3 regions of the Luteibacter sp. P4_E6 genome follow, and region 3 is predicted to be linked to each of the others. Evidence: riboswitches for the same ligand, from Rfam matches in the RefSeq annotation. Region 3 holds a riboswitch; each other region holds the start of a gene.
What was found. Region 3 has a riboswitch for cobalamin ahead of AC1DT2_RS01235 (TonB-dependent receptor domain-containing protein). Riboswitches for the same ligand answer to the same signal wherever they lie in the genome.
Positions count from the first base shown of each region.

Region 1: another riboswitch for cobalamin. It lies ahead of btuB (TonB-dependent vitamin B12 receptor); the one in region 3 lies ahead of AC1DT2_RS01235 (TonB-dependent receptor domain-containing protein).
Region 2: another riboswitch for cobalamin. It lies ahead of AC1DT2_RS04020 (ribonucleoside-diphosphate reductase subunit alpha); the one in region 3 lies ahead of AC1DT2_RS01235 (TonB-dependent receptor domain-containing protein).

Region 1 covers NZ_JBFUJE010000119.1:4,657-9,578, forward strand. The annotation lists gene AC1DT2_RS09710 (hypothetical protein) at 1-227, shown strand, start outside; gene AC1DT2_RS09715 (S1 family peptidase) at 349-2,322, shown strand; cobalamin riboswitch at 2,491-2,720, shown strand; gene btuB (TonB-dependent vitamin B12 receptor) at 2,840-4,717, shown strand; partial or broken gene AC1DT2_RS09725 (hypothetical protein) at 4,742-4,922, shown strand, end outside.
Region 2 covers NZ_JBFUJE010000031.1:14,073-18,994, reverse strand. The annotation lists gene AC1DT2_RS04025 (ribonucleotide-diphosphate reductase subunit beta) at 1-128, opposite strand, end outside; gene AC1DT2_RS04020 (ribonucleoside-diphosphate reductase subunit alpha) at 294-2,807, opposite strand; cobalamin riboswitch at 2,966-3,177, opposite strand; gene AC1DT2_RS04015 (hybrid sensor histidine kinase/response regulator) at 3,368-4,922, shown strand, end outside.
Region 3 covers NZ_JBFUJE010000007.1:6,290-11,602, forward strand. The annotation lists gene AC1DT2_RS01225 (SIS domain-containing protein) at 1-579, shown strand, start outside; gene nagA (N-acetylglucosamine-6-phosphate deacetylase) at 597-1,742, shown strand; cobalamin riboswitch at 1,789-2,024, shown strand; gene AC1DT2_RS01235 (TonB-dependent receptor domain-containing protein) at 2,162-4,045, shown strand; gene AC1DT2_RS01240 (efflux RND transporter permease subunit) at 4,304-5,313, shown strand, end outside.

The DNA of each region.
Region 1 (4,922 bases), on a different contig from region 3:
TTGCCTTGATTGGGTCCACTTCCGGCGCGAGCTATTTCTACGAACGGATTGGCACATCGATCGGCCTCGACATCGCCAAGGCGCCATCCGGGCACTGGATCTTGCAACATAAGGATGAGCATGGCGTGGTTCTCGAGACGTTCGATCTGGTGCCGACGAAGTCGGGCGGATTCTCCGGAACCTGGACGCAGGCTGCGAAACCGGGGCTCCCGGTTGTCTTGCAATAATTGCGGCAGACACTCTGCCGTCGTTATTGAGTGGGGTTGACTGACACTGTATCGTCTGACGCGGTTCAAGCCTTGCCAGGGAGGCTGCTGAAACTCCCGGCCCACCAGCCCGAGCGCCTTCATGCAAATTCACGGACGTATCTGCCGCCTGACCCTCTTCTCAATAGCCGTGTGGTTCTCGCAGAGCCTGTCTGCCGCCACCCTGGACGCGTCGCATTTGCCCGTGGTGAAAGGCGCCACGTTCGAGGTGGTGCTGGCCAAGCCCGACGATTCATCCGCACGCTACGAGAAGCCGCTCCCGCTGGAAAAGCTCCCCTTCCAATACCGCAACGACAAATACAATTCGATCGGAACGGCGTTCGCCATTGGCAAGAACCGTTTCGTCACGGCTTTCCACGTGGTCATTGACGGCATTGGCGGCCGTTCGGGTCCGCCTTTGCTACGTGACGCGGACGGCAAGGTCTTTGCCATCGACAAGGTCGTCGGATTTTCCCTGGCGCAAGATTTTGTGGTCTTCACCGTGGCCAACGCGCCGGACGTGAAACCCCTGGCCGTCGACCGTGGTAACCATCTCAACGAGGCGGTTTACGCGGTCGGTAATGCGTTGGGCACAGGCGTCGTGGTACGCGATGGCCTGTACACGTCCGATACGCCGGAAGACGAGAATGGCCAGTGGAAGTGGATCCGCTTCTCGGCGGCCGCATCGCCAGGCAATAGCGGCGGCCCCCTCCTGGACAAGGACGGGAAGGTGATCGGCGTGGTGTTGCGCAAGTCGCCCAACGAAAACCTCAACTTCGCGCTGCCCATCAGTCTGGTTCTGGATGCGCCGACGAAATCGGTGGACTCGGAAAGGCGTGCCTCGGGCCGTGCCATCTTCATGGACGCGACCCAGGATGGGATCTTCCGCGTGCATGTCGACCTGCCACTTACTTTTGACGATTTCGCCAAGAGTTACCTGGCGCAGGCCGACACCTTTTTCGATTCCCAGTGGAAGGAGCTTCTCGGCCGGGAGGATGCCAACATGTTTCCCAAGGGTGATGGCAGCAAAAAAATCCTTGCCGCCGGTGCGCCGCTCGATGCCTACCCCATGGCACTTCGTCGTGGTGCTAACAACGAGTGGACCTACTGGATACCCGAGCACGCGAAGTCAGCACTTCCAGGCAATGGCTTCGTCGATGCCGGCCTGTTGGGGAAAGTCATACTGCTGCATGTGCGAAAGCCAGACGATCTGCCCCTGGCCAAGCTGTACTCCGACGCCGCCGGCCTCGTGGACCTGATCTTCAAAGCCTCCACGTTCACGCGTGACGTGGGCGACGAGAAAGTCAGGATGACGTCGCTCGGGTCGCCCATCAGCGACGTTGTCGTCGTCGATCGATGGCATCGGCGTTGGCAGCATCGCGACTTTGCCTTCCCGGCTATCGACGCCGTGCTCGAGGTGTACTCGCTACCCGTGCCCGACGGTTATGTCGTTCTCCTGTCGAAGACGCAGTCGCGTTTCCGGCACGCCGATAGCGTCCAGACCGAAACCCTCCTCGGACTGATCTCCACGACCTACGACGGTAGCTTCGCTGCCTGGAAGGAATTCCTCCAGCAAGGTGACTGGGTGCCCACGGAGCTGGCCTCTGCGAATCTCGCCATCGACTTCGGCAAGCGGTTTTCCATCGCGCCGGCGGGATTCTCGCTTAGCTATGGCCCGGATTTGCAGCCGATCGAAGCCAACGGTGAGCTCGCCGTCAGCTACGGCTATCTGGGACGCGACGGCAGCGCGACGCTGGGTATCGCGGGCATTAGCGCTCAGCCGGATATGGACAAGTACACCGCCGTACGCATCAATCGGCATCCGAAGCCATTCCCTGACTCGCCGCGCGATTATCTTTCCGGCTGGAAGGACATCGTTACCCGCGCCCACCCAGGGGACGGACAGCCGTACAAGGACTCCGACATGAGCTGGGCTGGCACGACGCTCGGTACGCCTGGTGCCGATACCAACGTGCTCTACACCTTGTACTACGGAAGCGACGCCAATCCGTCGGATGCGGTCATGAAGCAGCGGCTGGCCAACGCGGTGAAAGGCGCGACGGTTCGCGAGCACTGATCGCCCTGTGGGGCGACGATGATTGACCGGTGAACACAACACCGTGCTGTGGTCGGGCAGCAAGGAATTCGATGCAACCTTTTAAGGCTTTTGGGGCACTCAGCGGCCGGCTCGGCCGCGCACCCTTCTTTTAATTGGCCATCTATGCCYCCGTGTGCCGCGTTCGGATACACTACTTGCGCCCAAGGTGATCCAAGGCTTCAGTGCCGAGGATTGAAACGGGAATCCGGTGACGTGCGCGGCCTTTCGAGGCTGCCACCATTCCGGAGCTGCCCCCGCAACGGTAGGCGAGCAAAGGTCGGCATCAAGTCACTGTGCCATAGGCATGGGAAGGCGCCGTCCGGTAGGGATTCCCTGCGCTCGCGAGCCCGGAGACCGGCCATGAGGTACACCGGACAGGCGGAGGGCCATGTCGTGGGTTGCCGTCGGCCTTTTGCCCTCCGCGATCCTGTCTTCCCGCCTCCTGTTCCTCGCCATTGATGCCGCGCGGGTAGGCGCGGTTAGCAGGAGTTGTTTTGTGTCATTTCGTTCTTCCACCCTCGCGGTCTCCATCGCGATCGCTTTGCTCGTGCCCGCTGCGGCCATCGCCGATGATGCTTCCACCGATCTGGACAAGGTCGTCGTCACGGCCAGTCGCACAGACCAGACCCAGAGCCAGGTCCTCGCCGCCTCGACGGTGATCGACCGCGCCGATATCGAGCGTCTCCAGCCGCATTCCCTGGCTGACCTGCTGCGCGGTACCCCGGGCGTGTCGATCGCCAACAACGGCGGTCCGGGCAAGGCCACGTCCGTGTTCCTGCGCGGTACCGAATCCGATCACGTGCTGGTGATGGTGGACGGGGTCAAGATCGGCTCGGCCACCTCCGGCACTGCTGCCTTCCAGGACATCCCGGTCGACCAGATCGAGCGCATCGAAATCGTGCGCGGTCCGTACTCCAGCCTTTACGGTTCGGAAGCGCTCGGTGGCGTCATCCAGATCTTCACCCGTCATCCCGAGGGCGCGTTCGTACCGAACTTCTCGGTAGGCGTGGGCTCATACGACGCGGCGAGCGGTTCCGTCGGTTTCGCCGGTCGCGGTGCGCAAGGCTGGTACTCCGTCCAGGCAACCCATGACCAGACCGACGGCATCAATGCGTGCCGCGGGAAGCCCAGCCCGGGCGGCGCCGGCTGCTTCACGTATGAGCCCGACAGGGATGGTTACAAGAATAATGCGCTGTCTTTGCTGGGCGGCTGGCGTTTCGACGACCAGTGGGACGCTGACGCCACGGCGACGCGTACGGAAGGCCGCAACCACTACGACGGCACCAGCAGCAACTTTGCCCAGTCGGCGACACAGGTATTGGGCAGCCGCGTGCGCTACAAGCCGGCGCAGGACATCCTGATCACCGCCAGCCTGAGCCGTAGCGAAGATCTTTCGACCGACTACGAGAATGGCGTTTACGCCGACACGTTCAACACGCATCGTGACCTCGCTTCCCTCCAGGCCGATCTCGGTCGCGTCGGTGAGAGCGCCGGCCTCACCACCGTGGGCTTCGATTGGCAACGCGATCGCGTGGTTGGCAGCACCGACTACCTCGTCGATGCACGCCGCAACCACGCGCTGTTTGCCGAGTGGCAGCAGGAGTACGGCGACAGCTCCGTACAGGGCAGCGTGCGTCGTGACGAGAACAGCCAGTTCGGCGGCAAGACCACCGGCAGCCTCCAGTACGGCTATGCGCTGACGAAGACCTTGCGCGTGACCGCTAGCTACGGCACCGCTTTCAAGGCGCCGACCTTCAACGACCTGTATTTCCCCGACTACGGCAATCCGGATCTGGGCCCGGAGACATCGAAGAACTGGGAGCTGGGGTTGCGGGGCACGCCGGGCTGGGGCCACTGGTCCGTCAACGGCTTCCAGAACAAGATCGACCATTTGATCGTGTTCGACTCGAGCCTGAGTGGTCCGCTGTTCCCGTTCGGCGGGGCGAATAACATCGACCGCTCGCGCATCCGTGGCGTCGAGATGGCCGCGGACACAACCATCGGTGACTGGCGCCTCGCCGGAAACGCCACCTGGCTGCAGCCGATCGACGATAGCGACGATGACACGCACGGAAACCTGCTGCCGCGTCGTGCGCGTCGCACCGCAAATATCGATGTCGACCGCAGCTTCGGCGCGTTCAGCGTCGGTGCGAGCGTGTTCGCTTCGGCCTATCGCTTCGATGACACCGCCAACGCCAACCGGCTGGGCGGCTACACGCTGACCGATCTTCGCATGGCCTATGCCTTCGCCCCGGCGTGGAAAATCGAACTGTCGGCGAACAACATTTTCGATCGTCGCTACGAGACTGCGCAGTATTACAACCAGCCGGAGCGCAACTGGATGCTGACCCTGCGTTACCAGCCCCGTTCGTAACCGTCCCACCTTCGAGGTCACCTTATGAAGCCGCTCTCACGTTCCTTGTTCACTGCTGTTGCCGGCCTGTTCGCGCTAGTGATGATCGCCACGCGCTTCAATCACTTCGGCGATGCCCTTCATCTACCCGATGCGTCCATGGCCTTGTTCTTCCTTGGCGGCATCTATCTGCGCAAGCATCTGGCCTTCGTCGGCTTCGTGGTCC
Region 2 (4,922 bases), on a different contig from region 3:
ACCGTCCAGGTGTTGCGGATGGCGGAGCGGTACATCTCGTAGAACTGCGGATACTTCATCGGCCGCAGCGTCAGTTCGAAGCCGGGCTCGAGGATGTTGGAGTCGCGGGTGATCGGTGCAGCGGACATCGGGTACCTCTGGAAAGAATGAGCGGCTTTTGTGGGAGCCGCTTCAGCGGCGATGGGTGCTTGCGTCGGTCTGGCCCGCTGCCGCGGGATCGCCGGCAATAGCCGGCTCCCACAGGTTTCCGGTACCCCTATCGCCGATGAATCGGCTCCTACATTTCTCTACTGTTACTGGCAGGCTTCGCAGTACTCGGGGTTCTCCAGCGAGCAGAACACCGCGGCTTCGGCCTGTTCCTGTGCATCCGCGGCCGGGGCGATCGGTGCCTGCACGGCGGCCGGGGAGCTGACCGTGGTCTTGGCAATACGCGTAGCCGGACGCGAGCGCAGGTAGTAGGTCGTCTTGACGCCGGACTTCCACGCGTACATGTACATGGAGGAGAGCTGGCCGATGTTCGGGTTCTCCATGAAGAGGTTCAGCGACTGGCTCTGGTCGATGTACGCACCGCGCGCGGCGGCGAGGTCGATCAGCGCCTTCTGCGGCAGTTCCCAGGTGGTGCGGTACACCTCGCGCAGCCGTGCCGGGATCGCCGTGATGCCCTGCACCGAGCCTTCGGCGAGCTTGATCTGGTCGCGCACTTCGCCGGTCCACAGGCCCAGCGTCTTCAGCTCGTCGACCAGGTAGCGGTTGACCACCAGGAAGTCGCCCGACAGTGTTTCGCGCTTGAACAGGTTCGACACCTGCGGCTCGATGCACTCGTAGCAGCCGGCGATCGAGGCGATGGTTGCCGTCGGCGCGATGGCGATGAGCAGCGAGTTGCGCAGGCCCTTGGCCTTGATCTTCTCGCGCAGATCGGCCCAGCGGCCGTCGGCATCGGTCGGCGTGGCGGCCGGCCAGTAGTCGAACTGCATTTCACCGTTGGCCGAACGGGTTTCTTCAAAGCCCGGTAACGGGCCGTCGCGCTCGGCGATCTCGTTCGACATCGACAGCGCGTGGAAGTAGATCTCTTCCTGGATACGCGTCGACAGCTTGCGGGCTTCTTCCGAATCGAACGGCAGGCGCAGCTTGAAGAAGACATCCTGCAGGCCCATCACGCCGAGGCCGACCGGGCGCCACTTCATGTTCGCCGTCTTCGCCGTGGCGATCGGGTAGAAGTTGAGGTCGATCACGCGGTTGAGCTGGCGAACGGCGGTGCGCACGGTGGTGGCGAGCTTGTCGTAGTCGAACTGGCCATCCACCACGTGGCGGGCGAGGTTCACCGAGCCGAGGTTGCACACGGCCGTCTCGCCTTCCGAGGTCACTTCGAGGATCTCGGTGCACAGATTGGACAGGTGGATGACGTTCTGCGGCAGTGCGGTCTGGTTGCTGGTCGCGTTGGAGCGATCCTTGAAGGTCATCCAGCCGTTGCCGGTCTGGGCCAGCGAACGCAGCATGCGGGCGTAGAGCTCGCGTGCCTTGATCGACTTCGACGCGAGGCCTTCGGCTTCGGCCTTTTCATAGGCGGCGTCGAAGGTCGGGCCCCAGGTGTCGACGAAATGCGGGACGATCTTCGGATCGAACAGCGACCAGTCGCCGTCCAGTTCCACGCGGCGCATGAACAGGTCGGGGACCCAGTTGGCCAGGTTGAGGTTGTGTGTGCGGCGCGCGTCGTCGCCGGTGTTCTCGCGCAACTCGAGGAACTCCTCGATGTCCGCATGCCAGGATTCCAGGTACACGCAGGCCGCGCCCTTGCGCTTGCCGCCCTGGTTCACCGCGGCAACCGAGGCGTCGAGCGTTTTCAGCCAGGGCACGAGGCCGTTCGAATGGCCGTTGGTGCCTTTGATCAGCGAACCGCGCGAGCGGATGCGCGAGTAGGCCAGGCCGATGCCGCCAGCGAACTTCGATAGCTGGGCCACGTCGCCATACTTGGCGTAGATGGATTCCAGCGCGTCCTGCGGGGAGTCGAGCAGGAAGCACGACGACAGCTGCTCATGCGCGGTGCCGGCGTTGAACAGGGTCGGCGAGCTGGCCAGGTACTCCAGCGACGAGAGCATGCGGTACAGCTCGAGCGTCTCGGCCACGTCGTTGCCGCCGAGCGCGCAGGCGATGCGCATGAAGAAATACTGCGGCGTTTCGATCACGAAGCGCTTGGTCGGGTGGCGCAGCAGGTAGCGGTCGTACACCGTGCGCAGGCCGAAATACTCGAAGCGACGCGAACCGGTCGTGTCGATCGCATCGTTGAGCTTGCGCGCGTTGATCTGCACGAAGTCGCGGAGGCGCTCGTTGAGGATGCCCAGGTCGAAGCCGGTCGAGATCGACTGCGAGAAGGACTGGATGTCCTGGCCCGACACTTCCTTGTCGACGAACGCGGCGAGCAGGCGCGCGGCGAGCTGGCCGTATTCCGGCTCTTCGGCCGTGAGCGCGGCCGAGGTGCGGATCGACAGCTGGTCGAGTTCCTGGGTGGTGGCGCCGTCGTACAGGCCGCCGATCGTCTTCAGCGCCACGCGCATCGGATCGACCGCAAACAGGCCATCGGCGCTGCGCGTCACCGCGCGCACGATTTTGTTCACGTCGACCACTTCGTGGCCGCCGTTGCGCTTGGTCACGCGCATCTGTCCGGGGTTGTGCGGCGGCGTCAGCGCGAAGGCCGGCGGCGCGTCGTTCTTGTAACCGGCGGCAGGCGCCTTGTCGGTTGCTGCGGAGGGAGTGGCGGCCGCGTCGGCCGTCTCGGTGCGCTCGCGCGCTGCGGAATCCATCGTCGTCATTGTGTTGGCAGCCCCATGGCCTTGGTCAAACCTCCGTCCCGAGGGTCGGCTCGATGCGATGGGGGCAAAACACGGGAAATGTCGGGGACGGAGCGCCTTTGAAGGCCTCCGGTCCGCGACGTGCTTCCCCGCGGAAGCCGTCACCACTATCGAGGCCTCTCGGGCACCGATTGCTGGCAGGTCTTCGGACTCGTGGACGTGGACCTTGCGGTCCGCCTACCCGTCGCTTCCCAGTCCCCGAAGGACCAGTGCATTGAACGGGATCGTTTCCACTTACCGCTGCGGGGCAGTTCCGGATTCACACCGGTATTCCCTATTAAGTCCGACGGGCAGTCGCGCCTCTCCGGACACCAACGAGACACACGATATAGCTGGCGAAGGGGTGCGTCAACACAAGATGTAGGGTGTTGGCGTAGGTGGTTGATCGGCTGGGGAGTCCCTGTTGTCAAGCGTTTTTCGACGGCTCGCCAATGAAGGTTCTGTGAAGGCCGTCTACACAAAGGGAACCACAATGAACCGATAAAATCGCCGCCCACCAGCCTCCCACGATTGCTCGACAGATGCCCTCATCGTTCGCATTGCAGGACCAGACTCTCCTTTCCCATGCGCTCGATGCCCTGCCATTTGGCTTTGCGGCCGTGTCGGCTTCGGGAGAGCTGCTCTACGCCAACGCCTGGGTGACCGCCCGCTTGCGCGAACACGAGCCTTCGGGGTTCCTCGGCCTGTGGGACCCCGACAGCCGCGATCGCCTTGTCGCGGCGCTGCCGCTGGTCATACCAGGCAACGGCGTGCGCGAGCTGGCCCTCGCCACGGTCGATGGAGCCCACGTGCGGGTATCGCTCGAAGCCCGGCCGGGTTTGCCAGCCACCGCGGCGGTGACGATCCGTTCGGCGGGAGAGGGCACCGACGGCTCCGGTGCCGCCGAAGATCGCCGCGTTGCCCTGATCGAGATCGGCAACCTGCTGCGCGATCTGGAAGATCCGATCGATATTGCCTACCGTGTCGCCGAGGTACTCGGCCGGACGCTGAAGGTGAGCCGGGCCGGCTACGGCACGATCGACCCGGTGGCCGAAACCATCACGGTGGAGCGAGACTGGAATGCGCCAGGGATCCAGACCCTCGCCGGCGTACTGCACTTTCGCGACTACGGCAGCTACATCGATGAGCTCAAACGTGGCGTGACCACGGTGATCACCGACGCCCGGACGGACCCACGCACGGCTGCCACCGCCGATGCCCTGGCCGGCATCACCGCCTTGTCCTTCATCAATATGCCGGTGACGGAACGGGGCGGCTTCGTCGCCCTCCTGTACCTCAACCACGCGGACCCTCGCGACTGGTCCGAGGAAGAGATCAGCTTCGTCAGCGAAGTAGCCAGCCGCACGCGCGTGGCCGTGGAACGGCGCCGTGCCGAGCACGAGCTCCGGCTACTGGCCAAAGATCTCGAGCGCCAGGTCGTCGAGCGTACCTACGAGCGCGACCGGGTCTGGACTCTCTCCAGCGACATCCTGGTCGTGGCCGACACCGACACCCGCCTGCTATCGGTCAATCCGGCGTGGACAACCATCCTGGGCTGGAGCGAGCGCGACACGTTAGGTCGTTCCTATCTCGACTTCGTTCACCCGGAAGACATCTCGCGCACCCAGGACGAAACCGGCCACCTGGCCGATGGCGAGACCACGCTTCGCTTCGAGAACCGCTATCGCACCGCCGACGGTGGCTTGCGCACGCTCTCGTGGCGAGCGGTGCCCAGCGAGGGCCTGATCTTCGCCGTGGCCCGTGACGTCTCGGCTGAGCGTGACCGCGAAGCAGCGCTGGACGTGGTCCAGGAGCAGTTGCGCCAGGCGCAGAAGATGGATGCGATCGGTAACCTCACCGGCGGCGTGGCCCACGATTTCAACAACCTCCTCCAGGTGATCAGCGGCAATCTGCAGTTACTCGCCGCCGACGTCTCCGGGAACGAACGCGCGGAGCGTCGCGTCGCCAATGCCATGGCGGGTGTCACGCGCGGCTCCAAGCTTGCCGCACAGCTGCTCGCGTTCGGTCGCCGCCAGCCGCTGGCACCCAAGGTCGTCAACATCGGTCGCTTCGTCCGCGACATGGACGAACTGTTGC
Region 3 (5,313 bases):
GCGACCAAGAGTTATCTCGGCGCGCTGTTCGCCATCCTGCACATCGCCGCCCGGTGGAGCGGCAAGCCCGAGATCGCCGATGCGATCACCGCGCTGCCCGCCCAGCTTCGTCACGGTTGGAACGCCGACTGGTCGGCACTCACCGACGGGCTGGTGGATGCGCACAACCTGTTCGTCGTCGGTCGTGGTTTTGGTTTCGCCGGTGCGCTCGAGGCCGCGCTCAAGTTCAAGGAAACCTGTGGGCTGCATGCCGAAGCCTTCAGCGCGGCCGAGGTGAAGCACGGCCCGATGGCCCTGGTTGGCCCCCATTTTCCGGTGCTGTTCTTCGCGCAGAACGACGACACCCTGCCCGGCGTGCTCGAGGTCGCCGCCGAGTTCCGCAAGCGCGGTGCCAAGGTGTGGGTAGCCGCGCCGGGTGCCACGGGTGACGACATCCTCCCGCTCGTCGCCACGGCACCCATCGCCGCGGTGCTGGTCACCGTGCAGAGCTTCTATCGCGCCACCGCCGCCCTCGCACTGCGCCGTGGCTTCAATCCCGACGTCCCGCCGCACCTGAACAAGGTGACGGAAACCGTCTGATTCATGGAGTTCCTCGTATGACCCTCGCCCTCGTCAACGGCCGCGTCCTTACCGATAACGGATTCCAGGGTGGCTTTGCCGTCCTCATCGACGACGGAAAAATCACCGGTCTCGCGCTGCCATCCGATCCGCGCGTGCGCGCGGCGGAACGCCACGATCTCGGTGGCCGCACCCTGCTACCCGGCTTTATCGACTGCCAGGTCAACGGCGGCGGTGGCGTGCTGTTCAACGACGTACCCACCGTCGATGCGATCCGCAGGATCGGCGAGGCGCATGCGAAGTTCGGCACGACCGGCTTCCTGCCCACCCTCATCAGCGACGATGTCGACGTCATGGCGAAGGCTATCGACGCCGTGAACGAAGCCGTGGCCCAGGGCGTGCCCGGCGTGCTCGGCATCCATCTCGAAGGCCCGTTCATCGCGCCCGAACGCAAGGGCGTGCACGATCCGGCCAAGTTCCGCATCGCCGATGCGAGTGACGTGGCGATGGTCGCGCGCCGCCACGGCGGCGTGACTCTGCTCACCCTCGCACCGGAACGCGCCAGCGCCGCCGTGCTGCAGGAGCTGGTCGCCAACGGCGTCATCGTCGCTGCCGGCCACACCGCCGCCGACTACGACACCACGCGTAACGCGCTGGCCACTGGCATTCGCGGCTTCACGCACCTGTTCAACGCCATGACCCCGTTCACCAGCCGCGAACCTGGTGTGGTCGGCGCCGCACTCGAGGATCCCGCCAGCTGGTGCGGCCTGATTGTCGACGGCCACCACGTGCATCCGGCTTCCTTGCGTGTCGCCATCGCGGCGAAGGCGCGCGAGAAGATGATGCTGGTGACCGATGCCATGCCGCCGGTCGGCTCCGACGACCCGACCTTCGTGCTGAAGGGCGAGACGATCACGGTGAAGGACGGTGTCTGCCAGACCGCCGACGGCACCCTGGCCGGCTCCGCGCTGGACATGGCCACGGCCGTACGCAACACGATCAACATGGTCGGCGTGCCTTATGACGAAGCCGCCCGCATGGCCTCGACCTACCCGGCCGCCTTCCTCGGCCTCGGCGCCACCCACGGCCACATCGCCGCCGGCTACCGTGCCGACCTGGTCGTGATGGACCACAACCACGAGGTCGTCGAGACCTGGATCGGTGGCGTCCGCGTCGTCGGCTGACACCGTCACGTTTGTTAAATCCGCGTGACATGAACCCGGCGGCCCGCTAGAGTGGCGCCGTTCGGGTGTCCCGGCCGGCGGTCGCTGGTGGGATGAAACGGGAAGCCGGTGCGTCGCCTCGCGACTATTCCGGCACTGCCCCCGCAACGGTAAGCGACAGGAAGGCCTGAAGGTCTTTACGGAAACCGGCCATACGCCACTGCGAAAGCGGGAAGGCGCCGGGTTCCGCCACGGCAGGTGGCTGACGCGAGTCCGGAGACCGGCCCGARGCATTCGCCTCGCGACACTCGCGGGGCGTTTTATGTTGGGCGATTCGCGGAGGGCGGATCCGGACAGCGTTCCGGGTCGATCCGTGCCCGCATGCCGTTCGCCGTTTGTCCTCCGTTTCGCCTTTAGCGACGCACTAAGGAAACGGCTCCATGAAGAAGACCCTGCTCGCGATGGCCCTGCTGTCGTCCATCGCCGCCACCCACGCGGCCGACGCTCCCGCCGAGAAGCTCGATCCGGTGGTGGTCACGGCCAACCGTGCGGCCACGCCGCTCGACGAAGTGCTCGCCCCGGTCACGCTGATCACCCGCGAGGACATCGAGCGCCTGCAGCCGGTCAGCGTGCAGGACCTGCTCACCGGCCTGCCGGGCATCGTCATGGCGAACACCGGTGGCATCGGCCAGCAGACATCGTTGTTCATGCGCGGCACCAACTCCTCGCACACCCTGGTCCTATTGGACGGTGTGCGCGTCGGCACGGTCGGTGCCGGCATCCCGGCCTACGAGCAGCTGCCGGTGGACCAGATCGACCACATCGAGATCGTTCGCGGCCCGCAGTCGAGCCTGTATGGCTCGGACGCCATCGGTGGCGTCATCCAGATCTTCACCCGCCACGGCCAGGCCGGCGAAGCGCCCACGCCTTCGGTGTCGGTCACCGGTGGCAGCCACGGCTACACCGACGGCCAGTTCGGCCTGTCCGGTGGCACGCAGCACAGCTGGTACAACGCCAGCCTCGGCGGCCAGTACACCTCGGGCATCAATGCCTGCCGTGTCGGTGCGGGCGAGGCCTTCAAAGGCTGCTTCACCGACGAACCCGACCATGACGCCTACCGCACCTATAACGGCGCGCTCTCCGGCGGCTACCGCTGGGACGACGGTACGGAGCTCACCGGCAGCTGGCTGCGTAGCAAGGGCGACATCGAATACGACGGTGACTTCCAGAACCTGACCCGCCGCTCGCAGCAGGTCGCCGGCACCAAGCTCGCGTTCAACGCGCTGGAGAACTGGCGCATGTCGATCAGCCTGGGCCAGAACCAGGACCGCGCCGACAACTACCTCAACGGCGCCGACAAGACCCTGGACTTCGTGAACTACGGCGTCGACAAGGCGCGCGTGGGTTACCTGTACTCCAAGCGCAACCAGGCCTCCTGGCAGAACGATTTCACGCTCGCTCCGGGCCAGACGCTCAGCGTCGGCGTGGACTTCCAGCAGGAGAAGCTGAAGAGCGACACGGATTACCTGAAGGACACGCGCGAGAACACCGGCGTGTTCGCGCTGTACCAGGGCATCTTCGGCGCCAATGAGATCCAGCTGTCGGCACGTCACGACCACAACAACCAGTTCGGCAACCACACCACCGGCCAGGCCGCGTACGGCTTCCGCTTCGACAACGGCATGAAGGTCACCGCCTCCTACGGCACCGCGTTCCACGCGCCGACCTTCAACGACGAGTACTACCCGTACGGCGCGCCGGTGAACCTGAGCCCGGAGAAGTCGCGCACGGCCGAGATCGGCCTGTCGGCCCGCCCGGGCATCTGGAACTGGGCGGTGAACGCCTACCAGACGCGGGTGAACGACCTGATCGGCTTCGATGCGAACTTCCTGCCGATCAATGTCAGCAAGGCACGCATCCGTGGCGTTGAAGGACAGCTGGGCGCGGACGTGGACGGCTGGCACCTGCGTGGCTACGCCACCCTGCAGCAGCCGAAGGACCGTGACAGCGGTGACGAGTACAACAACCTCCTGGCACGCCGTCCCAAGCGTACGGCCCGCGTGGACGTGGACCGCGATCTCGGCGCCTTCACCGTCGGTGGCTCGGTCTACTCCGCCGGTTACAGCTACGACGATGCCGCGAATACGACACGCCTGGGCGGCTACGCGACGGCGGATGTTCGTGCCACCTGGCACGTGGATAGCGACTGGAGCGTCCAGGGTCGCCTGGCCAATGCGTTCGATCGTCGCTATGAGACCGCGGCGTATTACAACCAGCTGGGGCGGACCTATTACCTGACCGTGCGGTATTCGCCGGCGCGTTGAGTCACCCCCATCGCCGATAAATCGGCTCCCACATGAGACCTGCCTGACCATGGAAGGTGCCAAGCCTTGTGATGGAAGGTGCCAGGCTCTGTGTGGGAGCCGCTTCAGCGGCGATTCCCTATGTTTTGCCTCGATATAAATGAACGCGACACCCCTGCCTTCCGGCAGGGCCCCCACTAAAGGCACACGCGACACCGTCGCGCTGCCGTCATAAAGTCCACGGGCGCGGGTATGCTTCCCGCGATCACAGGAAGTGTCGTGAACTTTTTTGCACCATTCATTCGCCGGCCGAGAGGTACGTCGCTGCTTGCGGCGGGCCTGACCCTTGCCGGTGCGATCGCATACATGCTGCTTGGCGTGGCCGCGCTGCCCTCGATTGAGGTGCCGGCGGTATTCATCCAGACCCAGATGCCGGGTGCCAACGCGCAGACCATGGCGTCGACCATCATCGCGCCCCTGGAACGCCACCTCGGCCAGATTCCGGGCGTCGACCAGATGTACTCGAACAGCTCCGAAGGGGCTGGCTTCGTTCGTGTCCGCTTCACCATGGACCGCAGCACTGACGCTGCCGCACGCGACGTGCAGGCGGCCATCAACGCGGCCGCGGCCGATCTGCCGGCCGGCATGCCCTCGCCGCCGCAGTACTTCAAGTTCGATACCGGGCAGATTCCCGTCCTCCTCGTCGCCTTCACTTCGAAGACGATGCCGCCGGACAAACTGTTCGACGTAGTCAATACGCTGATCATGCCCAGTGTGAAGCAGATCGACGGCGTCTCGCGCGTGCAGGTGTTCGGTGGCACGCCGCATGCCGTGCGCATCGAGCTGGATACCAATGCGCTGTCGTCCAAGCAGCTGACGGCCAACGACGTTTCCAATGCACTGAACGCGGCCAACGTGAATTCCCCGCAGGGTGTGCTGTCCGACGGCGTCACGCAGATGACCGTGACCGCCAACGACGGACTGCGCGAGCCGGAAGATTTCGCCAACATCCTCATCGCCGTGCGCAACAACGTACCGGTACGCTTGTCCGACATCGCCAAGGTGACCAGCGGCGAGCAGGATCAGTATCAGGCGGCGTGGTTCCAGGGCGACCGCTCGGTCACCATGCAGATCAGCAAGCGGCCGGAGGCCAATTCCATCGCCACGGCCGAGGCGATCCGCGCCGCCTTGCCGCGCTTCCAGTCGTCGTTGCCCGCCGATGCCGTGGTGACGCCGATCTTCGACCTCACGCAGACCACCCAGTCGGCCCTGCACGAGGTAAAGGTCGC